DNA from 2 places in the Streptomyces aquilus genome. Region 1 is predicted to be linked to the other one. Evidence: predicted binding sites of a transcription regulator. Region 1 holds the regulator's gene; the other holds the start of a gene.

The links. The regulator HrcA, encoded in region 1, represses chaperone genes, less so after heat shock. The targets are predictions, from matches to a motif close to TTNGCACTCNGNNNNNCNGAGTGCNAA.
Region 2: groES (co-chaperone GroES) is a predicted target of HrcA. The motif match lies at 9,799-9,825, and genes of this name have one in related genera.

Annotation. Positions count from the first base shown of each region.
Region 1 is NZ_CP034463.1:3,645,993-3,657,472, forward strand. It holds gene EJC51_RS16800 (S41 family peptidase) at 1-2,313, opposite strand, end outside; gene EJC51_RS16805 (hypothetical protein) at 2,329-2,850, opposite strand; gene EJC51_RS16810 (VOC family protein) at 2,929-3,321, opposite strand; gene EJC51_RS16815 (16S rRNA (uracil(1498)-N(3))-methyltransferase) at 3,344-4,093, opposite strand; gene EJC51_RS16820 (nitronate monooxygenase) at 4,090-5,178, opposite strand; gene dnaJ (molecular chaperone DnaJ) at 5,402-6,538, opposite strand; gene hrcA (heat-inducible transcriptional repressor HrcA) at 6,539-7,555, opposite strand; gene EJC51_RS16835 (MBL fold metallo-hydrolase) at 7,709-8,440, shown strand; gene EJC51_RS16840 (DUF3097 domain-containing protein) at 8,472-9,275, shown strand; gene hemW (radical SAM family heme chaperone HemW) at 9,296-10,528, opposite strand; gene EJC51_RS16850 (L,D-transpeptidase family protein) at 10,643-11,392, shown strand; gene EJC51_RS16855 (Dyp-type peroxidase) at 11,331-11,480, opposite strand, start outside.
Region 2 is NZ_CP034463.1:6,354,723-6,366,202, forward strand. It holds gene EJC51_RS29395 (LacI family DNA-binding transcriptional regulator) at 1-158, shown strand, start outside; gene EJC51_RS29400 (LCP family protein) at 341-1,381, shown strand; gene EJC51_RS29405 (FG-GAP-like repeat-containing protein) at 1,450-2,835, shown strand; gene EJC51_RS29410 (YciI family protein) at 3,016-3,372, shown strand; gene EJC51_RS29415 (RNA polymerase sigma factor) at 3,417-4,688, shown strand; gene EJC51_RS29420 (cell wall-binding repeat-containing protein) at 4,819-6,843, shown strand; gene EJC51_RS29425 (THUMP-like domain-containing protein) at 6,850-8,016, opposite strand; gene EJC51_RS29430 (polysaccharide deacetylase family protein) at 8,107-9,042, shown strand; gene EJC51_RS29435 (polysaccharide deacetylase family protein) at 9,039-9,749, shown strand; gene groES (co-chaperone GroES) at 9,970-10,278, shown strand; gene groL (chaperonin GroEL) at 10,409-11,480, shown strand, end outside.

The DNA of each region.
Region 1 (11,480 bases):
GTCGATGCGCCAACTGCCGTCCGGGTGGCGGGAGATGTCGGCGCCGAGGAGGCCCTGCCGGGCGCCGCTGCCGTAGCCGCCGCGCGGGACGACGTAGGCGTGCGAGGTGCCCAGCTCGCCCTGGACCTCCCAGAGCAGGTCGACGAGGTCGTCGTGGGTGGCGACGCGGTCGAGGACGGGGCGGTAGCGGTCGAGGACGCCGTCCCAGTCGGTGCCGCCGAGGTCGGGGCGCCAGAAGTGGTCGCGCATGATGCGGCCGGTCTCGTCGTACATCTGCCGCCACTCGGCCGCCGGGTCGATCGTCTGCCGGATCCGGGTGAGGTCGACGGTGATGTTGGTGTCGCTGTCGTCGTCGTTCGAGGCGCGGCGGTCGCTCGGTACGACCTTCAGCCGGCCGTCGGTCCCCAGCAGGACCCGCTTGCCGTCGCCGCTGACGGCGAAGTGGTCGACGTCGGCGGCCAGATGCTCGACGCGCTGCTGGACGAGGTCGAAGCGCTCCAGCTCGGTCTTGGGGTCGGGTGCGTCGGGCGTGGCCCGGGAGGCGCCCAGCACCCCGCGCACCGGGTGCCTGAGCCACAGCACGCCGTCCTTCGCGGCCCGCAGCTCGGAGTAGCGGGCGGCCTCCACCGGGAAGGGCACGATCCGGTCGGCGAGGCCTTCGAGGTCGATCCGGGTGGCCGGGGCGCCCTCGCTGTCGGGGGTCTCGTCCTTGTCGGGCGCGTCGAAGGGGCGGCCGTGCCGCTGCGGTCCGAACGGGGACGGCGTGGTGGCGGCGAGGGTGATGAGGTGCGGGCGGGCGCCCTCCACGAAGGCCAGGTCGAAGACGTGCTCGTCGTAGACCGGGTCGAAGGAGCGGGTGGAGAGGAACGCCAGGTGCTTGCCGTCGAGGGTGAAGGCGGGGGCGTAGTCCTGGAAGCGCAGCGGGGTCGCCTCGGTGACCGACAGGTCGGTGGTGTTGGCGAGGCGGAGCTGGCTGAGCGGGCGCGGGCCGGGGTGGGACCAGGCGAGCCAGGCCGAGTCGGGTGAGAAGACCAGCCCGGCGGCGTCGCCGTCCTCGCTGCGGTCGATCTCGCGGACCTCGCCCGTCTCGCGTTCGACGAGGAGGACGCGTCCGTCGTGCGCGGCGACGGCGGCCCGGCTGCCGTCCGGTGCCATCGCCAGGTCGAGGACCCGGCCGAGCTGTCCCGCGGCGAGCCGGCGCGGGGTGGCGCCGGGGGCGAGGCCGGTGGCGGGCGCGAACTCCAGGGCGTCGTCGCCGTCGGCGTCCGTCACCCACACCACCCACTCCTCGCCGTCGGCGCGGAAGGCCCGCGGCAGCCGGGACCGCACCCCGGGCTCGGCGGCGAGGGCGCGGGCCGGGCCGGAGCGGTGGGTGACCCAGTGCACGGCCCCGCGCACACAGACGGCGCTGCCGCGTGCGGTGTGGTCGGGGGACGCCGACTCGACCCAGCGGGAGGCGTTCAGGGTGTACGGCTGGAGGTCGGCGCGGGAGCCGCCGAGCCGGATGTCGAGCCGGCGCGGCTCCGCCCCGTCCAGGTCGTCGAGGACCCACAGCTCGCCGGCGGAGGCGTAGACGACCCGGTCGCCGTCCCCGGCGGCGTGCCGGGCGTAGAAACCGTCGAGCGGGGTGTGCCGGCGCAGGTCGGCCCCGTCCGCGAGGGACGAATAGACGGCCCCGACACCTTCGTGGTCGGAGAGGAACGCGATCCGCTCCCCCGCCCACACCGGGAACTCGATGTTCCCGTCGAGCTCTTCATGCAGCCGTACGAACTCCCCGTCCCCACCGTCGTCGATCCACAGCTTGCCCGCGGTACCGCCCCGGTACCGCTTCCACCAGGCCGCCTCGCGCCCCATCGGGGCGGAGAGGAGAACGGTGCTCGGCCCCTGCGCCACACCCCCCACGGGACCGTACGGCAGGACGGTGGACGGGCCGCCGTCGAGCGGGACGGTGTGCGCCCAGGAGCGGCGCAGGCTGGCCTGGCCGTGGGTGGTGAGGGCCAGGACCTGCCCGTCGGGCGTCCAGCCGCGCACCTGGGTGCGCCAACTCCCCCAGTGCGTCAGCCGTTTCGCGGGTCCGCCGTCGACCGGGGCGATGTGCACCTCGGGCGCCCCGTCCCGCGTCGAGGTCCAGGCGACGGTGGTGCCGTCGGGTGAGATGCGGGGCGTGGAGACCGGCACGTTGTCGCTGCTGACCCGCCAGGCGCGGCCGCCGTCGAGGGGCGCGATCCAGACGTCGTCCTCGGCGGTGAAGGCGACCAGGTCGCCGTGCAGATGCGGGTATCGGAGATACGCGGGCGTCGCGGGCTGGGTCACCCGATCACCCTAAGGTCATTTGCCCTGCACCGGGCGGCAGTCCGGGTACTTGTCGCACCACACGGTCTCGGTGACGGTCACGGTGACCGTGGCACCGGGATTGTTGTTGCCGGCCGGCTCGGGGGTGGCATTGCAGTTGCCCAGCCCATTCACCTGGAACCACTGCTTCCCGTCGATCTTCGCCGTCAACTCCCCGCGCACGCACTGCCCGTTGACGACCCGGGTGATCTTCCCGTCGACCTTGATGTCCTTGCCGTTGTCGGTCTCGCCGGTGCAGTGCACCTCGGCGACGGCGTTCTCGGTCGCGGTCGGGGTGGAGCGGTTGCCGTAGGAGGCCGTGCAGGTGAGCCACTGCACGTTGGCGTGCTGCCGGTTCAGCTCCTTGGTCACCGTCTGGTCGGTCGTGTACGCCACGGACGCGGAGCTCAGCCCCGCGGGATCACAGGCGACGGCCCCGCCGACGGTCACGACGACGAGCGCGGCCACCGCGCCGATGCGTCGGCCCCGGTGCCGCCAAATCCTCCTCAATACCCCCATGGAGGGCAGCTTCCCACTGTCCCGCCCGGCGCGGTAGAGCACATACGGACACTCATCCCACAATCGAGTGACACGCGGTCAGGCGCGCAGCAGCAGCCACTCCTGGAGTTCCACCAGGTTGCCCTCCGGGTCCTTGAGGTGGGCGACGCGCATGCGGTCCGTCATCGGGGCGGGACCGTGGAGGAGTTCGGCGCCTCGGGCGGTGATCTGCTCGACGTAGGAGTCCAGGTCGTCGACGCGTAGCACCACCAGCGAACGGTGCCCGGTCGCCTCGTCGCCCAGTTCGCCCAGGACGCCGGCCATCATGGCCCGGTCCTGGAGGGCGATGCCGGCCGAGCCGGTGGTGGGGCTGAACTTCTCGTACGGTCCCTCGGTCGCCCCCGACTGCGGCTTCAGGCCGAGGACTTCGGCGTAGAAGCGGTAGCAGGCGGCGAAGTCGGTGACGAGGAGCCGTACTTGGGCGAGTTCCACGGTGTTTCCCCCGGAGGTTCGGTCAGGACCAGCGGCCGGTGCGGCCGAGGAGCAGGGCCGCGGCCGCCGTCCCGGCGGTCGACGTACGCAACACGGTAGGACCCAGCACGTACGCCTCCGCACCCGCCTCCTCGAAGAGCGCCAACTCGTCCTTGGCGACGCCCCCTTCGGGTCCGACGACGAGCACGATCTCGCCCTCGTCGGGGAGTTCGGCGGTGGCGAGCGGACGGCTGCCGCGTTCGAAGTCGGAGTGGAGCACGGCGGCGAAGTCGGCGTCGGCGAGGAGTGCCGCGACCTGCTTGGTCGTCGCCAGGTCCGCGACCTCGGGGAAGCGGAGGCGCCGGGACTGCTTGCCGGCCTCGCGGGCGGTGGCCCGCCACTTGCCGAGCGCCTTCAGCCCCCGCTCGCCCTTCCACTGGGTGATGCAACGGGCCGCCTGCCAGGGCACGACCGCGTCGACGCCGACCTCGGTCATGGTCTCGACGGCGAGTTCGCCCCGGTCGCCCTTGGGAAGGGCCTGGACGACGGTGATGCGCGGCTGTGCCACGGGTTCCTCGCTGACGCCGTCCATCCGGACGATCAGCCGGTCCTTGCCCTCGGTGCCGAGCACGACGCAGTCGGCCCACCGTCCGGCCCCGTCGGTGAGGATGACGTCCTCGCCGGGCTGGAGGCGCTTCACGGAGACGGCATGCCGTCCCTCGGGCCCGTCGAGGACGTAGTGGCCGCCGCCGGCGGCGTCGAAGTGCTCGACGACGAACACGGGAGCGGTCATCGCGGCTCACCTCCGAGGGCCCGGAACGCCGACAACGCTGTCGTGGCGTCGGCCAGTTCGGCGGCCAGCACCTCCACGAGCTGCCCGGCGGGCAGCGGGCGGGCCATCCGGTGCCCCTGTCCCGCCCACAGGGCCATGCCCTGCGCGTCCTTGGCCTTGGCGGCGGCCTTGCGCAGGGGGGAGGTCAGGTGGTGGACCTCGGGGTAGGCGGCGGGGGCGTACGGGCCGTGCTCGCGCATGAAGCGGTTGACGAGCCCGCGGGCCGGCCGGCCGGAGAAGGCCCGGGTGAGTTCCGTCCGCACGAAGAGGGGGTTGGTCAGCGCCTGCTTGTGGAGGTCGGCGGCGCCGGACTCGGGGGTGGCGAGGAAGGCGGTGCCGAGCTGGGCGGCACTGGCGCCGGCGGCGAGCACGGCGGCGATCTGGCTGCCGCGCATGAGGCCGCCGGCGGCGACGACGGGAATCCCGACGGTCTCCCGGATCTGCCCGACGAGCGAGAGCAGCCCGAGCCCGGCGCCGTCGTTCTCGGGGACGTCCCGGTGGGTGCCCTGATGCCCGCCGGCCTCGACGCCCTGCGCGATGACCGCGTCGGCCCCGGCCCGCTCGACGGCGAGGGCCTCGTCGGGGGTGGTCGCGGTGACGAGCGTGACGGTCCCGGCCCGCCGCAGCGCCTCCAGCACCTCACCGTTCGGCACGCCGAAGTGGAAGGAGACGACGGGGACGGGGTTGTCGAGGAGTACGGCGAGCTTGGCGTCGTATCCGTCGTCCCGCCCGCTGTCGCGGTCGCCGAGCTCGGTCTCGTACCAGGCCGCTTCACCGGCGAGCTGGTGGGCGTACACGTCGACCGCCGCGGGATCGGCGTACTCGGGCTGCGGCATGAAGAGGTTCACGCCGAAAGGCCGCCCGGTCAGCCCGCGCAACTGCTTGATCTCCTGGTACATGCCGTCGGCCGTCTTGTACCCGGCGGCAAGGAACCCGAGCCCCCCGGCCTCGGACACGGCGGCCGCGAGCTGCGGCACGGAGACACCGCCCGCCATGGGGGCCTGCACGATCGGATAGGGGAAGAGATCGGTCAGCGCGGAGGACATGCCCGCATGGTGTCACGTCCCCCGAACAAGTCCGAATCCGGCCTTCCCCAGGCATAGTCCCTTGGCACAAGAAGGCACCGATCACCTCACGGCGCCGGCGCCCCTCCCGCCTCAGCGCCCGTTGAACGCGTCCTTCAACCGCGAGAACAGCCCTTGCTGCCCCGGCCGACTGTGTCCGCCCGGGGGCCGACCCCCGGACCCCCAGCAGTACGCCCAGTTCACCTCAGCGCCCGTTGAACGCGTCCTTCAACCGCGAGAACAGCCCTTGCTGCCCCGGCTGGAACTGACCCTGGGGCCGCTCCTCGCCGCGCAGCTTCGCCAGTTCGCGCAGCAGTCGCTCCTGCTCCGGGTCCAGCTTGTTCGGGGTCTGTACCTCGACGTGCACGATGAGATCGCCCCGGCCGCCGCCCCGCAGATGCGTGACACCGCGGCCGTGCAGCGGGATCGACTGCCCGGACTGGGTGCCCGGCCGGATGTCGACCTCCTCCAGGCCGTCCAGCGTCTCCAGCGGCACCTTCGTGCCGAGCGCCGCCGCCGTCATCGGGATCGTCACCGTGCAGTGCAGATCGTCACCGCGCCGCTGGAACATCGGGTGCGGCAGCTCATGGATCTCGACGTACAGGTCACCGGCGGGACCGCCACCGGGCCCGACCTCGCCCTCACCCGCGAGCTGGATCCGCGTGCCGTTGTCGACACCGGCCGGGATCTTCACGGTCAGCGTGCGACGCGAGCGGACCCGGCCGTCACCGGCGCACTCGGGGCACGGCGTCGGCACGACCGTGCCGAAGCCCTGGCACTGCGGGCAGGGCCGCGAGGTCATGACCTGGCCCAGGAAGGACCGGGTGACCTGGGAGACCTCACCGCGGCCCCGGCACATGTCACACGTCTGCGCGGAGGTCCCCGGCGCCGCACCCTCACCGTTGCAGGTGGAGCAGACGATCGCGGTGTCGACCTGGATGTCCTTCGTGGTGCCGAAGGCCGCCTCGTCAAGCTCGATCTCCAGCCGGATCATCGCGTCCTGGCCGCGCCGGGTGCGCGAGCGCGGACCGCGCTGGGACGCCGTACCGAAGAACGCGTCCATGATGTCCGAGAAGTTCCCGAAGCCACCGGCACCGAAGCCGCCCGCGCCGCCGCCGCCCGCCTGGGACAGCGGGTCGCCGCCGAGGTCGTAGACCTGCTTCTTCTGCGGGTCCGACAAGACCTCGTAAGCGGCGTTGATCTCCTTGAACCGCTCCTGGGTCTTCGGATCCGGGTTGACGTCCGGGTGCAGCTCGCGTGCGAGCCGACGGAACGCCTTCTTGATCTCATCCTGCGACGCGTCGCGGCGCACGCCGAGAACGGCGTAGTAGTCCGTGGCCACTTACGACTCCGCCAGGATCTGTCCGACGTACCGTGCCACTGCGCGTACCGCTCCCATCGTTCCCGGGTAATCCATGCGGGTCGGTCCGACCACGCCGAGCTTGGCTACTGCCTCGCCGCCCGAACCGTAGCCGACCGACACCACCGAAGTTGAGTTGAGTCCCTCATAGGCGTTCTCGTGACCGATGCGTACGGTCATGCCCGAATCCCCTGCCTCGCCAAGCAACTTGAGGAGCACGACCTGCTCCTCCAGCGCCTCCAGGACGGGCCGGATGGTGAGGGGGAAGTCATGTCCGAAGCGGGTGAGATTGGCGGTGCCGCCGATCATCAACCGCTCCTCGTTCTCCTCGACGAGTGTCTCCAGCAGAGTGGAGAGCACAGTCGCGACCGTACCCCGATCCTCGACGTCGAAGCCTTCGGGCAGGTCCTCGACCAGTCGCGGCACGTCGGTGAAGCGACGCCCCGCGACCCTGCTGTTGAGGCGCGCCCGCAGATCGGCCAGCGAGGCCTCCCCGAAGGGCGCCGGGCAGTCGATCATGCGCTGCTCGACCCGGCCCGTGTCGGTGATCAGGACGAGCATCACGCGCGCGGGAGCGAGCGAGAGCAGCTCCACGTGCCGCACGGTGGACCGCGTCAGCGACGGGTACTGCACCACCGCCACCTGCCGGGTGAGCTGCGCGAGCAGCCGCACGGTGCGGGCCACCACGTCGTCGAGGTCGACGGCGCCGTCGAGGAAGTTCTGGATGGCGCGCCGCTCGGGCGCGGTCATCGGCTTGACGCCCGCGAGCTTGTCGACGAACAGCCGATAGCCCTTGTCGGTGGGGATGCGCCCGGCGCTGGTGTGCGGCTGGGCGATGAACCCCTCGTCCTCCAGGGCGGCCATGTCGTTGCGCACGGTCGCCGGGGAGACGCCGAGGTTGTGCCGCTCGGTGAGGGCCTTGGAACCCACGGGCTCCTCGGTGCCGACGTAGTCCTGGACGATGGCGCGCAGCACCTGAAGCCTGCGTTCACTCAGCATCCGCGCACACCTCCAGAAGTCGTTCCCCAGGCCCCCGCCTGGCACTCTGTCCGTCCGAGTGCCAGCGTTCCCCGCGGCCCAGTGTACGGCGGCGGGGTACCACCCGGGCAAGGTCGGCCCGGGTGTGACCGCCTGTACCGCTAGCGTCGCGGTATGACGGTGACTTGGGAAGAGCTGGGGTGGCAGAGGGTGGCGGCCGGGGTGGGCCGATGCCGGCTGCCGGTCTGGGACTGCACGGCGGGGCTGGTCGTCGGCGCGGACACGGCCCTGTTGGTGGACGCCGGGTCGAGTCTCGCGGAGGGGGCGCGGCTGCGCGCGCAGGCGGAGGCGCTCGCCGGGCACCGTGTGACCCATCTCGCGCTCACCCACCCCCACTTCGACCATGTCTTCGGCGCGGCCGCGTTCGCGGGCGCGGAGGTGTTCGGTCCGGTCGGCATGGACACGCTCCTCGATCAGCACCAGGCCCGCGCGGAGCTGCGCGCGGACGCGGTACGGGAGGGGCTGGCGGAGCACCTGGCCGACGAGGCGGTCGACGCCCTCCCCCACCCCCGCCATCTGGTCTCCGGCGAGTGGACCCTCGACCTCGGCGGCGGCCGGCAGGTCCTGCTGGCGAACGTCGGCCCTGGGCACACGGCCCACGATCTCGCCGTCCTCGTCCCGGGCTCGCCCGAAGTGGTGTTCTGCGGCGACCTGGTCGAGGAGTCCGGCGAGCCGCAGGCGGGCCCGGACGCCGTACCGTCGCACTGGCCGGCCGCCCTGGACCGGCTCCTGGAGCTGGGCGGCGAGGACGCGCTGTACGTGCCCGGTCACGGAGCGGTGGTGGACGCGGCGTTCGTACGGGCCCAGCGCGACGCCCTGGCACGGCGTTTCGGCGTGTCGCACTGACCCGCCGCGGGCTTCTCCTATCGTCATCCGAATGCGCCAGTACTCCGCCGACCTGACCCCGCCGTGGAAGAAGCCGAAGCCCGTCCCGGAGGTCCCGGCCGAGCCCGGCCTGGTGGTCGAGGAGCCGGGCACCGGTTTCTGCGGCGCGGTGATCCGCTGCGAGGCGGGCACGGTGACCCTGGAGGACCGCTTCGGCAAGCTCCGGGTGTTCCCGTTGGAGCCGAGGGGCTTCCTGCTGGAGGGCAGGGTGGTGACGCTCGTACGCCCGACGTCGTCGGCTCCGGTACGTCCCACCCGTACGGCTTCCGGCTCGGTGGCCGTCCCCGGCGCCTGGGCACGCGTGGCCCGCGCCGGCCGCATCTACGTCGAGGGCCGGCACGACGCCGAACTGGTCGAGAAGGTGTGGGGCGACGACCTGCGCATCGAGGGCGTGGTGGTGGAGTACCTGGAGGGCGTGGACGACCTCCCGTCGATCGTCGCGGAGTTCGCGCCGGGCCCGGACGCGCGGCTGGGCGTCCTGGTGGACCACTTGGTGCCGGGCACGAAGGAGTGGCGGATCGCCCAGCAGGTCACGAGCGACCACGCGCTCGTCGTGGGCCACCCGTACATCGACATCTGGGAGGCGGTGAAGCCGTCGTCCCTGGGCATCGCGGCGTGGCCGCGTGTCCCGCACGGCCAGGACTGGAAGACGGGCGTGTGCAAGGCCCTGGGCTGGCCGTCGGAGAACACGGGCGCGGTGTGGCAGGCGATCCTGAAGCGGGTGAACTCCTACAAGGACCTGGAGCCGGAGCTCCTGGGCCGAGTGGAGGAACTGATCGATTTCGTCACGGCGTAGGAAAGACGCGCTGAGGGCGCCTAATCCACCAGGTCCCGCACCACCGCATCCGCCAGCAGCCGCCCCCGAAGCGTCAGCACCGCACGTCCCTCGTCGTACGGCTCCTGTCGCAGAAGCCCGTCCGACAGCGCCCGGCGAGCGGCCCGCAGACCCTCCTCCCGGAGCAGGTCAAGCGGCACACCCTCCCTCAACCGCAGCTCCAGCAGAATCCGCTCGACCCTCCGGTCCTCCTCCGACAGCACCTCACGCCCCGCCCCCGGCGAGCGTCCCGCCGCCAGCGCCGCCGCGTACGCGCCGGGGTGCTTCACGTTCCACCAGCGCACCCCGCCGACGTGCGAGTGCGCTCCCGGCCCCGCGCCCCACCAGTCCGCGCCGCGCCAGTACAGCTCGTTGTGGAGGCACCGCCCGGCCTCGGAGGTCGCCCAGTTCGAGACCTCGTACCAGTCGAAGCCGGCGGCCGCGAACGCGTCCTCCGCGATCAGGTACCGGTCCGCGTGGACGTCGTCGTCGGTCATGGGGACCTCGCCGCGGCGGATGCGCCGGGCCAGCTGGGTGCCCTCCTCGACGATCAGCGCGTACGCCGAGACGTGGTCGGGGCCGGCGCCGATCGCCGCGTCCAGGGAGGCCCGCCAGTCGTCGTCCGACTCGCCCGGGGTGCCGTAGATCAGGTCCAGGTTGACGTGCTCGAAGCCCGCCGCCCGCGCCTCCGCCACGCACGCCTCGGGGCGCCCCGGCGTGTGGGTCCGGTCCAGCACGCGCAGCACATGCTGCTTCGCGCTCTGCATGCCGAAGGAGATCCTGTTGAAGCCGCCCGCGCGCAGGGTGGCCAGATAGGCCGGGTCCACCGACTCCGGGTTCGCCTCCGTGGTGACCTCGGCGTCCGCCGCGAGGCCGAACTCGTCGCGGATCGCGGCCAGCATCCGGACGAGATCATCCGCGGCCAGCAGGGTCGGCGTACCGCCGCCCACGAACACCGTGCGGACCTCGCGCGGGTCGTCCCCCAGCACCTTCCGGGCCAGCCTGATCTCGTCGATCAGGGTGTCGGCGTAGTTGTCGCGGGAGGCGAGGACGCCGCCGGTGCCGCGCAGCTCGGTCGCGGTGTAGGTGTTGAAGTCGCAGTACCCGCAGCGGGTCGCGCAGTAGGGGACGTGCAGATAGAACCCGAGGGGGCGCTCGGCGGCTCCGGAGAGCGCGTGCGCGGGGAGTGCGCCGTCGTCGGGGACGGGCTCGCCGTCGGGGAGTGCGGAAGGCATGTGTCCCATTGTCCCGTACGTCGGCGACGGGCCCGGATGGCTCAGTCCGGGCCGCCGGTCGGGGCCCGCTGCCGTATTGCTGGAGGTCCGGGCACATCGAGACAGGAGGCCGTCATGGGCACGTCCAGGCCGCTCCGCACCGCCACCTCCGCACCGCTCGCCGGCCTCCTACTCGCCCTCGCCCTGGCCGCCCCCGCCACCGCCGCCCCCGTGCCCTGCACCACCGGCACCGGCCCCTACCAGCGGGAGCTGGAGCGGCATCTGCGGCTCGGGGTGGACGGGCGGCAGTCGGCGGCGGACTGCGAGGCGATCCGTGCCTTCCAGTCCCGCAACGGCGTCCGGCCCGCCGACGGGTACGCGGGCCTCGCGACGTACCGGACCATGCTGGTGGTGGAGGCCCGCGCGAACCCGAACGCGGCCGGCCGCTGCCCGGTGCGCGCGTACCGGGTCGCCTGTGTGGACCTGGACCGGCAGCTGATGTGGGTGCAGAAGGGGAGCCGGGTGGTGTTCGCGCCGGTGCCGATCCGCTCCGGCCGCGACGGCTACGAGACCCGCACCGGATGGCACACCGTCTACTGGCGGGAGATCGACCACTACTCCGACCTGTACGAGGCGCCGATGCCGTACGCCCAGTTCTTCGACGAGGGCCAGGCCTTCCACGGCAGCAACGGCGACCTGTACAGCGGCGGCTCGCACGGCTGCGTCAATCTGCGGCTCGACGACGCGCGGCGACTGTGGAACACCCTCGCCGAGAACGACTCGGTCTTCGTGTGGGGCGTCAAACCGGGCACGGAACGCACTCTCAGGCCCACAGCTCCTTCGCCGGCGGCACATACGCCACCGCCGACCCCTGGTGCTCGCTGAACCGGCTCAGTTCGTCCTGTGCCGCCATCCGCCGCTGGACGCGGACGAACAGCGCCGGGTCCCGCAGGTAGGCGAGGAACAGCAGGCC
Region 2 (11,480 bases), 2.7 Mb from region 1:
TGACGACCGTACGGCAGCCGCTCACCGAGATGGCCGAGGCGGCGGCGAAGCTGGTGCTCGACCTCGCGCGCGAGGAGGGGACGCCGGCGGCGACGCGGGTGGAGCTGGCGACGAGCCTGGTGGTGCGCAGCAGTACGGGAGCGCCTCCGGCGGTTTAGCGCACGGGAGGCTGGTGCTGTAGTGGCGCGTGTTTCGTGGCGTCCGATGCTGCCCCGAAGTCAATCGGTTGTTCGACCGAAACTTTCGGAGACGGTGGCGCTGGGTTGAGAAAAGTGAGATTTTCCGAAGAAAGCCGACCGGGGCAGTGCCCTCGTAATAATTCGGACTTACGTTCCTCTCCGTGAATGGAGACGACGAAGGCAGACCAGCGGGCCGGCGGCGGACACGGATACTCAAAGCCGCCGGCCTCACTCTCGCGGGCGTACTGGTGGCGGGAGCCGCGGCGGGCGGCTGGGCGTACTGGCATCTGAACGGCAACATCAAGAGCGTCGACATCGACCAGGCGCTCGGCGACGACCGCCCGCCGAAGGTCACGGTGACGCCCTCTCCCTCGGCGTCCGAAAGTCCGTTGCCGACCGAGGCCCTCAACATCCTGGTCCTCGGCTCCGACTCGCGCAGCGGCAAGGAGAACCAGGCACTCGGCGGCGGCGACAGCACCGGCGCCCGCTCCGACACGGCGATGGTCGTGCACGTCGACGCGGGCCGCACCGAGGCGACGGTCGTCAGCATCCCGCGCGACACCCTCGTGACCCGGCCGTCCTGCCCGCTGAAGGACGGGGGCTCGACGGCGGTGGCGTACAACGCGATGTTCAACACCGCCTACTCGGTGGGCGGCCCGGTCTGCGCCGTGAAGACCGTCGAGTCGATCACGAACGTCCGCATGGACCACTACATCGAGATCGACTTCTCCGGCTTCGCGAAACTGGTGAACGCCCTCGGCGGCGTCACGGTCACGACGGACGAGGACATCGACGACTCCAGCAGCCACCTCACCCTGAAGGCCGGCACCCACCACCTGAACGGCAAGCAGGCCCTCGCACTCGCCCGCACCCGGCACGGCATCGGCGACGGCAGCGACCTCGGCCGCATCGGCCTCCAGCAGAAGCTGGTCAGGGCCCTGCTGGAGCAGATCGCCTCGACGAACCTGCTCACCTCGCCCACCAAGCTCTACTCGGTCGCCGACGCGATCACCGGCAGCCTCACCACCGACACCGGACTCGACTCCCTCTCCGAGCTGATGAGCCTCGGCCAGAGCCTGAAGGGCCTGTCGGCGGACCAGGTGAAGACGGTGATGATGCCGGTCGTCCAGGCGCCCTCGGACCACAACCGGGTGGTGGCGGAGGAGCCGGCGGCGAGCAAGCTCTGGAAGTCGCTGCGGTGACTACAACCCACCGAGGGGGCGGCGCGTCTTGAGCGGTGACCGTGTCGCCGTGCTGAGAGGCTCGCCCCGTGTTCTCCCTTCGTACATACGGCCGTTGGGCGCTGCCGCTGGCGGCGGGCCTCCTCTCGCTGGGCGCCCTGCCCGCCACCGCCGAGGCCTCGACGCCGGCCCCCGTCCGTGACGACTTCGACGGCGACGGCTACCAGGACCTCGCGGTCGGCGCCCCCGGAGGCACGGTGGGCGGACTCCAGGACGCGGGCTACGTCGTCGTCATGTACGGCGGCCCGCACGGCCTGTCGGCGGACCGGCGGACGGTCGTCAGCCGCGCCACCGCCGGCGTCCCCGGCAGCCCCGCCAAGGGCGAGAGGTTCGGCACCCAGCTGACCAAGGGCGACCTGGACGGCGACGGCAGGGCGGACCTGGTCGTCGGCCACGTCTCCGCCACCCGCTCGGCCGTGGTGGTGTGGGGAGCGAAGGGCGGCCTCACGGGCGGTACGGCCCTGCCCGCGTCCTCGACCCAGGCGGGCGACTTCGACGGCGACGGCACACTCGACCTGGCCCTGTTCAAGGGCGGCCGCGCCCAGGGCGACGACCCGCTCGGCACGACGGCGACGGTGTGGACGGGCCCGCTGACCCGCGCCGGCAAGCCGGCCGGTACGCGGGGACTGGACCCGGCGGGATTGCAGTACGTCGACGTCTGGGACGGCGCGACCGGCGACGTGAACGCCGACGGCCGCGACGAACTCGCGCTGAAGGTGTACTGCGGCGACGGCAGCTACTGCACCCGCCTCTACACCGGCTCGCCCACGGGTCTGGCTCCCGCGGCCGGCGGTACGTTCCCGGGCGGGGGCGGCGGCATGGCCTTCGGCGACTTCGACGGCGACGGGTACGGAGACCTGGCGGTCGGCAACGCGCCGGACTCGTCGGTGACGGTGGCGTCGGGCTCGGCGTCGGGCCTGGCACCGAGCGGGAGTTGGCACCGGTACACCCAGGACAGCCCCGGCGTGCCGGGAGCGTACGAGGACGTCGACTTCTTCGGCACCTCGGTCTCGGCCGGTGACATCAACGGCGACGGCCGCGACGACCTGGCGGTGGGCGCGCCGGGCGAGGAGATCGGGTACGACGACGGGGCGGGCATCGTCGACGTCCTCTACGGCACGGAGGCCGGTCTGACCGGGACCGGGTCTCAGGCGTTCACACAGAACACGGCCGGGGTGCCGGGGGCGGTGGAACCGGGGGACGGTTTCGGCGGCGCGGTCCGGCTCCTGGACACCAACGGGAACGGCCACGCGGACCTGGCGGCTTCGGCCGTGGGCGAGAACTCGCGGGCGGGGGCGGTGTGGTCGTTGCGGGGGCGGGCGACGGGGGTGGTGACGGATGCGGGGTTCGTGTTCGGGGGGCGGTCGGTGGGGGCGCCGTATGCGAAGGCGGCGTTCGGGTTCGAGCTCAACTAGACCTCACTAGGCCTCGCTAGACCTCACCAGATCTCACTAGACCTCTCTGACCTGCGCAAACGACCCCGCAAAAAAATCTTCGGGAAATTTCGGCGAGTGTGTCGATCCCGGTGTCTCCCGATCGACGCATGGTTGAGCGGCCGGAAAAAGAAGCTCCGGCCCCGACCCAAGGAGCCCCAGATGCCCCGTTTCCTCTCCCTCGTGCAGATCGACGAGTCCAACGCCCCCGCCGAAGGCCCCAGCCCCGAGCTGATGGAACGCATGGGCGCGCTGATCGAGGAGATCACCAAGGCCGGTGTCATGCTCGACACCGCCGGTCTGACGCCGTCCTCGCAGGGCACCCGCGTGCACTGGGAGGGCGGGAAGATCTCCGTCACCGACGGGCCCTTCACCGAGGCCAAGGAGGTCGTCGGCGGGTACGCGCTCATGCAGTGCAAGGACAAGGCCGAGGCGCTGGAGTGGACCAAGCGGTTCCTCCAGGTCCACGAGGAGTACTGGACGGTCACCTGCGAGGTGCGGGAGATCGCGGAGGGCTGAGCCCGCCTTGGCCCGGGGCGTCCACGGGTGTTCGATGGGGGACTGTGAGCCCACAGTCCCCCGGCGGCACCGAGATCGACGTACGCCGCGCCATCGAGACCGTCTTCCGTATCGAGTCCCCGCGCATCGTCGCCGCCGTCACCCGCGTCGTCCGTGACGTCGGCATCGCCGAGGAACTCGCCCAGGACGCCCTCGTCGCCGCCCTGGAGCAGTGGCAGCGCGACGGTGTCCCCGACAACCCGGGCGCCTGGCTCATGACCACCGCCCGGCGTCGCGCCGTCGATCTGGTCCGGCGCCGGGAGAACTACGCCCGCAAGCTCCAGGAGATCGGGCGGGAGATGCCGGAGGCGGCTCCGCCGGAGGAGCCCACCGACCCCGACGACATCGACGACGACCTGCTGCGGCTCGTCTTCACCACCTGCCACCCGGTGCTCTCCGCCGAGGCCCGCGTCGCCCTCACCCTCCGTCTCCTCGGTGGGCTCACGACAGCCGAGATCGCGCGTGCCTTCCTCGTCCCGGAGGCGACCGTCGCCCAGCGGATCGTCCGCGCCAAACGCACCCTCGCCACCAAGAACGTCGCCTTCGAGGTGCCGTACGGACCCGAACGCGAGGCCCGGCTGACCGACGTCCTCGATGTCATTTACCTCGTCTTCAACGAGGGGTACTCCGCCACCGCCGGTGACGACTGGCTGCGGCCGGGGCTGTGCGAGGACGCGCTGCGGCTGGCCCGGGTGCTGGCCGGGCTGATGCCCAAGGAGCCCGAAGTGCACGGTCTCGCCGCGTTGTTGGAGTTCCAGGCGTCCCGTGCCGCCGCCCGTACCGGGCCGGACGGCGAACCCGTCCTCCTCAAGGACCAGAACCGCCGCCGCTGGAACCGCATGCTCATCGCCCGCGGGATCAGGGCCCTTGAGCGGGCGGGGGCCACGGCCACCGGCGCCCCCGGCCCGTACGTCCTCCAGGCCACCGTCGCCGCCTGCCACGCGCACGCCCACACCTACGAGGAGACCGACTGGGCCACCATCGCCACCCTGTACGGCCTGCTCGCCGCCCGCGCCCCGTCGCCGGTCGTCGAACTCAACCGTGCGGTCGCCGTGTCGATGGCCGAGGGGCCGGAAGCGGCCCTGGGGATCGTCGACGGCCTGGCCCCCCACCTGCCCGACTACCACCTGCTGCCCAGCGTCCGCGGCGACCTGCTGGCCCGTCTCGGCCGTACGGCGGAGGCGCGGGCGGAGTTCGAGCGGGCGGTGGGGCTGGCGGGGAACGAACGGGAGCGGGAGCTGTTGCGAGAGAAGCTGCGGTCGCTGCTCGCACGATGAGCGTCGGATCATCCGCAGAACCCCATTCCCTTCCTGGTCAGGGACGGTTTACAGTGGCGCGGCTGCCGCAGCCGGCGTGACGCCTTCCGCGGTGCGGCAGCACTCCGACACCCGTGGGGGGTACATACACGTGCGATCTTCTGGATCCACCAGGCCGGTCAGACCTGCCGCGCGCCGCAGACTCGTCGCGCTCACCGCCGTAACGGCCCTCGCTGCCGGCACCGCCACCGCGCTCGCCCCGGGCGCCTCGGCCGACGTCGCCGGATGGCCGGCCACCGACGGCGCCATCGCAGTCGTCAACGACGGCATCACCTTGGTCGACACCGAGGGCGCGGGCTCCGCGTACGTCACCCGGGGCTCCGACGACGAGGCGCCCGCCTGGGCACCTGACGGCAGCCGCGTCGTCTTCGAGCAGGCCGGAACCCTGCGTACGGCGAGTGTCGCCGGAGGTGCTTCGACCCTGGTCTACGACGGTGTGTACAACGGCCGTTCGCCGTCCCACCCGACGTACTGGGGTTCCGGCAGCCGGATCGTCTTCTCCGCCGCCAAGAAGCTGTACTACGTTCCGTCCGCCGGCGGGACGGCGACAGCCCTGCTGCCCAGCGGCGCCGGCTGTGACACCCACCCGAGCGCCGCCGCGGTCAGCGGGGTCGTGGCCTTCCAGCGGGGCGGCGCGTCCTGCTCCGGCACGACCCCGTCGATCGTGCTCTACGACGCCGCCACCGGCCGGCAGACCACCCTGGTCACCGACGCCGCCGCGCCCGCCCTGTCGCCCGACGGCACCAGACTCGCCTTCGTTCGCCGTGTCGACGGTCACGCCCAGCTGTTCTCCGTCAACACCGACGGCACGGGTGAGCGCCGGCTCACCCAGGACACCGCGGACTACGACTCCGTATCCTGGGCGCCCGCGAGCGACCGGCTGGTGGTCCACTTCGACCACAAGGAGACCGAGACCGGCGGCTGCTGCATGACGGGCAACGTCGTGCTGACCCTCACCGCGGACGGGGTGAGCGAGGGCACCGTCTTCCCGTACGGCGGCCGCTCGCCCGCCTGGCAGCCGCTGCGCAAGAACGGCGTGGGCCGGGTCTGGGGCGCCGACGTCTACGGCAGCAACATCGCCGCGTCCCGCTGGACCTGGAACACCGTCGGCCAGAGCGAGGCAGGCCTCAAGAACGCCTCGTCCGCCGTGCTGGTCTCCAGGGACAGCCAGGCCTACGCGCTGACCTCCCCGGCGCTCGCCGGCAAGAAGGGCGGCCCGGTCCTGCTGACCTCGGCCACCTCGCTGTCCTCGGCGGTGCAGACCGAGCTGAAGCGGGTCCTCAAGCCCGGTGCCCCGGTCTACCTCGTCGGCGGCACGTCGATCCTGAGCAGTGCCGTCGCCTCGAAGGTCACCTCGCTCGGCTTCACCCCCAAGCGCCTTGCGGGTACGTCCCGTTACTCGACCTCGGTGGCGGTCGCGAAGGCGATCACCAGTGCCCCGACCCACGTCTTCCTCGCCACCGGCACCGACTACCACTCGGCGCTCGCGGCGGCTTCCGCGGCCGGTGCGCTGGGCAAGAGCGGCAAGGCCGTCGTCGTCCTCAACGAGGGCAACAAGCTGACCACGTCCGTGAAGTCGTACCTCAACGGTCTCGACCCGCGCGAGACGCTCGTCATCCCGGTCGGCGGCTCCGCGAAGTACGCGCTGACGCACACGACGTTCTCCCACTGGCCCTCGACGTACACCTACTACCCGGTCACGGGGAGCACCCACGAGGCCACGGCGGCCGCGCTCGCCCGCTTCTGGTGGGGCGGCCCGCGCAACGCCGCGCTGGCCTCGGTCGACAGCTGGCGTGGCGGTACCTCCGCCGCGGCGGCGATGAACGTCTACGGCCCCCTGCTGTGGACGAAGGTCGACGCGCTCTCCGCCGACACGAAGTCGTACCTGGTCAAGGGGGCCGCGAGCCTCACCTACCTGGCCGTCTTCGGCGGCACCGGGTCGGTGTCGACGCCCGCGCTGAACTCCGCGGGCGGCGCGATCAGTGCCGCCGGCGACCAGTGGGGCTACACGCCGTTCTACAACGGCCTGGAGCCCACGGCGGCGAACTCCGGCGCCCTGGCCGCGACCAAGGCGAGCCCGGGCATCGCCGCGCTGCGGACGACAGCCACCAGGTAGCGGCGCTCAGGCGGGGGCTCCGAGCAGCATGGTCGGTGCCCCCGCGACCCGGGTCAGGAACACGGTCGCCTCGGCCTTCCCGTTCGGCTTCGGCAGTACCTTCCGCCGCAGTTCCTCCGGCTCCACCGCCGACCCCCGCTTCTTCACCGTCAGGATGCCGACCCCCCGCTCCCGCAGCAGCGCCTTCAACTTCTTCACGTTGAAGGGGAGTTGGTCGGTGATCTCGTAGGCGGTGGCGTACGGGGTCACGTGCGGTTCGTCCGCGGTGATGTACGCGATCGTCTCGTCGATCAGCCCGCCCGTCAGTTCCTCGGCCACCTCGGCGACCAGGTGAGCGCGGATGACGGCGCCGTCGGGCTCGTACAAGTACCGTCCGACGGGCCGGACTTCCGGGTCGGGGAGGCCGCGGCCGAGCAGGGTGCGCGGGCCCGGGAGCAGCGTTGCGCGGACGGCGCCCGGCTCCGTGCCGAACCACAGCACCGCCTCCTTCACGTCCCCGCCGTCCGAGATCCACTCGGCCTCGGCCTCCGCCGGGATCGCCTCGTGGGGGATGCCGGGCGCGATCTTCAGGGCGGCGTGGCGTGCCTTCGTCGCCGCCTGTACGGCCCAGGAGAGGGGCGGGGAGTAGGCCTCGGGGTCGAAGATGCGGCCCCGGCCGCCGCGTCGTGCCGGGTCCACGAACACCGCGTCGTACGGGGACGTGTCGATGTCCGTGACGTCGGCCTCCCGTACCTCGATCAGGTCGGCCAGGCCCAGCGCCTCCGCGTTCGCGTGGGCCGCGGCGGCCGTGAGGGGGTCGCGGTCCACCGCCAGGACCCTGATGCCGGCCCGTGCGAGGGCGATCGCGTCGCCGCCGATGCCGGAGCACAGGTCGGCGACGGACCGCACACCCAGCGCCCGGAAGCGCTCGGCCCGGTAGGTGGCCACGCTCGCCCGCGTCGACTGCTCGACGCCGTTCGGGGTGAAGAACATCCGCCCGGCGTCCTCGGCCCCGAACTTCGCCGCCGCCCGCTGCCGCAGCCGCGCCTGGCCGAGCGCCGCCGACACCAGGTCGGCGGGGTGGTCGCGGCGCAGCCGGGTGGCGACGGCGAGTTCGTCGGCGGGCGCGGTGCCGCGCACTTCGTCGAGGAGGGCGCGGCCCTCGGGGGTGAGGAGGGGGGCGAGGTCGTTCACCGCCTCATTGTGAGCCAGTCGGAGGACCGTATGCCTCCGGCGGCGGTGTCGGGCCGGGATAGCGGTGGTGAACTGCGAAGATCCGGCGCCATGGGATCAGTAGGACAAGATGACAAAAGCCGGGCCGCATGGAGCCCTCGGGGCGGTCTGTGGAGTCTGCGCGGCACCCTCGCCGTCCTCGCCCTCGCCGCGGTCGCCTCCGGCTGTGCGCAGGGCGGCGACAGTGCCAAGGTCCGTCCCGCGCCCGGCCAGCAGCCCCTGAAGGCGCCCCCGGCCCGCGCCCTCGACGCGTACGCCACGAAGCTGCGCGCCTCCGTGGCCGTCGCGAAGCGGTGGGGGCTGAACAGGGCCCCGCTGGCCGCCCCGGCGCCGCCCGCGAAGAAGCCGCGGATCACCACCCGCAAGGGCTTCGAGGTCGACGGGCACGAGGAGCGGGGGCTGCCGCCCGTCTTCACCACGATCCCCACCCAGCAGAAGATCGTCTTCCTCACCATCGACGACGGCGCCGAGAAGGACCCGGCGTTCCTGCGGATGATGAGCGAGTTGAAGATCCCGTACACCGCCTTCCTCAGCGACTACCTGGTCAAGGAGGACTACGGGTACTTCAAGCGGATGCGGGACCGGGGTGTCGTGCTCAACAACCACACCCTCCACCACCCCTATCTGCCGGGGCTGTCCTACGGCCGTCAGAAGCGCGAGATCTGCGGCATGCAGGACGTGATCGAGAAGCACTACGGCAAGCGGCCGCTGCTGTTCCGCCCGCCGTTCGGGAACTACAACGAGGACACCCTGGTCGCGGCGAAGGCCTGCGGGGTGAAGTACGCGCCGATCTGGAACGAGGAGGTCTTCGTCGATCACTGGGAGTACCGGGAGTGGGACCGGAGGATCCACCCGGGCGACATCGTGCTGAGTCACTTCCGCGGCCGGGAGGAGTGGAAGGGCACGATGCCGGACATGGTCAGGCGCTTTCTGAACAAGATCACGGCCGAGGGGTACGCGGTGGCACGGCTGGAGGACTACTTGTGAGGGCCTTGACGGCCGCTGTGGCGGTGGTTCTGCTGGTGACCGGCTGCGCCCAGTCCGTCGACCCCATCGAACGGCTGGGCAAGAAGGCGGTGACGTACGGCGCGAAGGGGGTGCGGTCCGGGCCCGAGGTGCCGGTCGTGAAACGCGTCCGCACCTCCGACAAGGTGGTCTTCCTGACGTACGACGACGGCGTCGAGCAGGACCCGCGGTTCGTGGAGTTCGTGCGGCAACGGCGGCTGCCGGTCAGCATGTTCCTCACGGACAGCGTCGTCGGGCCGGGGTACGGCCACTTCGCCCGCCTCCAGTCGGTCGGCGCCTCCATCCAGAACCACACCCTCGACCACACCGCCCTGCGCGGCCTGCCGTACGCCAGCCAGCGCCACGAGATCTGCGGCCAGCAGGACAAACTCGGCTCCCGTTTCGGGGTGCGCCCCCGCCTCTTCCGCCCGCCCTACGGGACGTACGACACCACGACCCTGCGCGCCGCCACGGACTGCGGCGTCGGCGCGGTCGTCCTGTGGCGGGCGGCGATGGAGGGCGACCACCTGACCTACGGCACCGGCCCGCACCGCCTGCTCCCCGGCGACATCGTCTCCCTGCCGTCCACGGAGACGACGGGCCTCACGCTGGTGGAGCGGACGACCCGGCTGCTGCGGGAGGTCGAGGGGGCGGGGCTGAAGGTGGGGAGGCTGGAGGACTACCTCTGACTGGAGGACTGCCTCTGAGCCGTGCGGGGCGCCCGATGTAGGGACGCGATTAGCAGTCCGCTTGACCGAGTGCTAATCGCGGTCATAGTCTCGGGTCTGGCACTCCCCCCTGGAGAGTGCCAATAGCGACGGGCAGGTCCGGCACCCGCGACGACGGATCGACCTGGTCGCCACCTCAGACAGTTAACCCCGTGAGATCTCCGAAGGGGGAGGTCGGATCGTGACGACCGCCAGCTCCAAGGTTGCCATCAAGCCGCTCGAGGACCGCATCGTGGTCCAGCCGCTCGACGCCGAGCAGACCACGGCCTCTGGCCTGGTCATCCCGGACACCGCGAAGGAGAAGCCCCAGGAGGGCGTCGTCCTCGCCGTGGGCCCGGGCCGCTTCGAGAACGGCGAGCGCCTGCCGCTCGACGTCAAGACCGGCGACATCGTGCTGTACAGCAAGTACGGCGGCACCGAGGTGAAGTACAACGGCGAGGAGTACCTCGTCCTCTCGGCTCGCGACGTGCTCGCGATCATCGAGAAGTAATTCACCGGCTTCCTTACCGAAGCACATCTTGCTTGTGAGCTGCGCCCCGGGTTCCCGCGTCCTTATGAAGCCGGGCGTCCGGGGCGCAGTTCGTTTCACCCACGTTTTCCGAGAGGGCTGAACCGCTCCCATGGCGAAGATCCTGAAGTTCGACGAGGACGCCCGTCGCGCCCTCGAGCGCGGCGTCAACAAGCTGGCCGACACGGTCAAGGTGACGATCGGCCCCAAGGGCCGCAACGTCGTCATCGACAAGAAGTTCGGCGCGCCCACCATCACCAACGACGGTGTCACGATCGCCCGCGAGGTCGAGATCGACGACCCGTACGAGAACCTCGGCGCGCAGCTGGTGAAGGAGGTGGCGACCAAGACCAACGACATCGCGGGTGACGGCACCACCACCGCCACCGTGCTCGCCCAGGCGCTGGTCCGCGAGGGCCTGAAGAACGTCGCCGCGGGTGCCTCCCCGGCGCTGCTGAAGAAGGGCATCGACGCGGCCGTAGCCGCCGTGTCGGAGGACCTTCTGGCCACCGCCCGTCCGATCGACGACAAGGCGGACATCGCCGCCGTCGCCGCGCTGTCCGCCCAGGACCAGCAGGTCGGCGAGCTCATCGCCGAGGCGATGGACAAGGTCGGCAAGGACGGTGTCATCACCGTCGAGGAGTCCAACACCTTCGGTCTGGAGCTGGACTTCACCGAGGGCATGGCCTTCGACAAGGGCTACCTGTCCCCGTACTTCGTCACCGACCAGGAGCGTATGGAGGCCGTCCTCGACGACCCGTACATCCTGATCAACCAGGGCAAGATCTCCTCGATCCAGGACCTGCTGCCGCTGCTGGAGAAGGTCATCCAGGCCGGCGCCTCCAAGCCGCTGCTGATCATCGCCGAGGACGTCGAGGGCGAGGCCCTGTCGACCCTGGTCGTCAACAAGATCCGCGGCACCTTCAACGCCGTCGCGGTGAAGGCCCCCGGCTTCGGCGACCGCCGCAAGGCGATGCTCCAGGACATGGCGGTCCTCACCGGCGCCACGGTCATCTCCGAGGAGGTCGGCCTCAAGCTCGACCAGGCCGGTCTGGACGTGCTGGGCTCCGCCCGCCGCGTGACGATCACCAAGGACGACACGACCATCGTCGACGGCGCCGGCGACTCCGCCGACGTCGTGGGCCGCGTCAACCAGATCAAGGCCGAGATCGAGAACACGGACT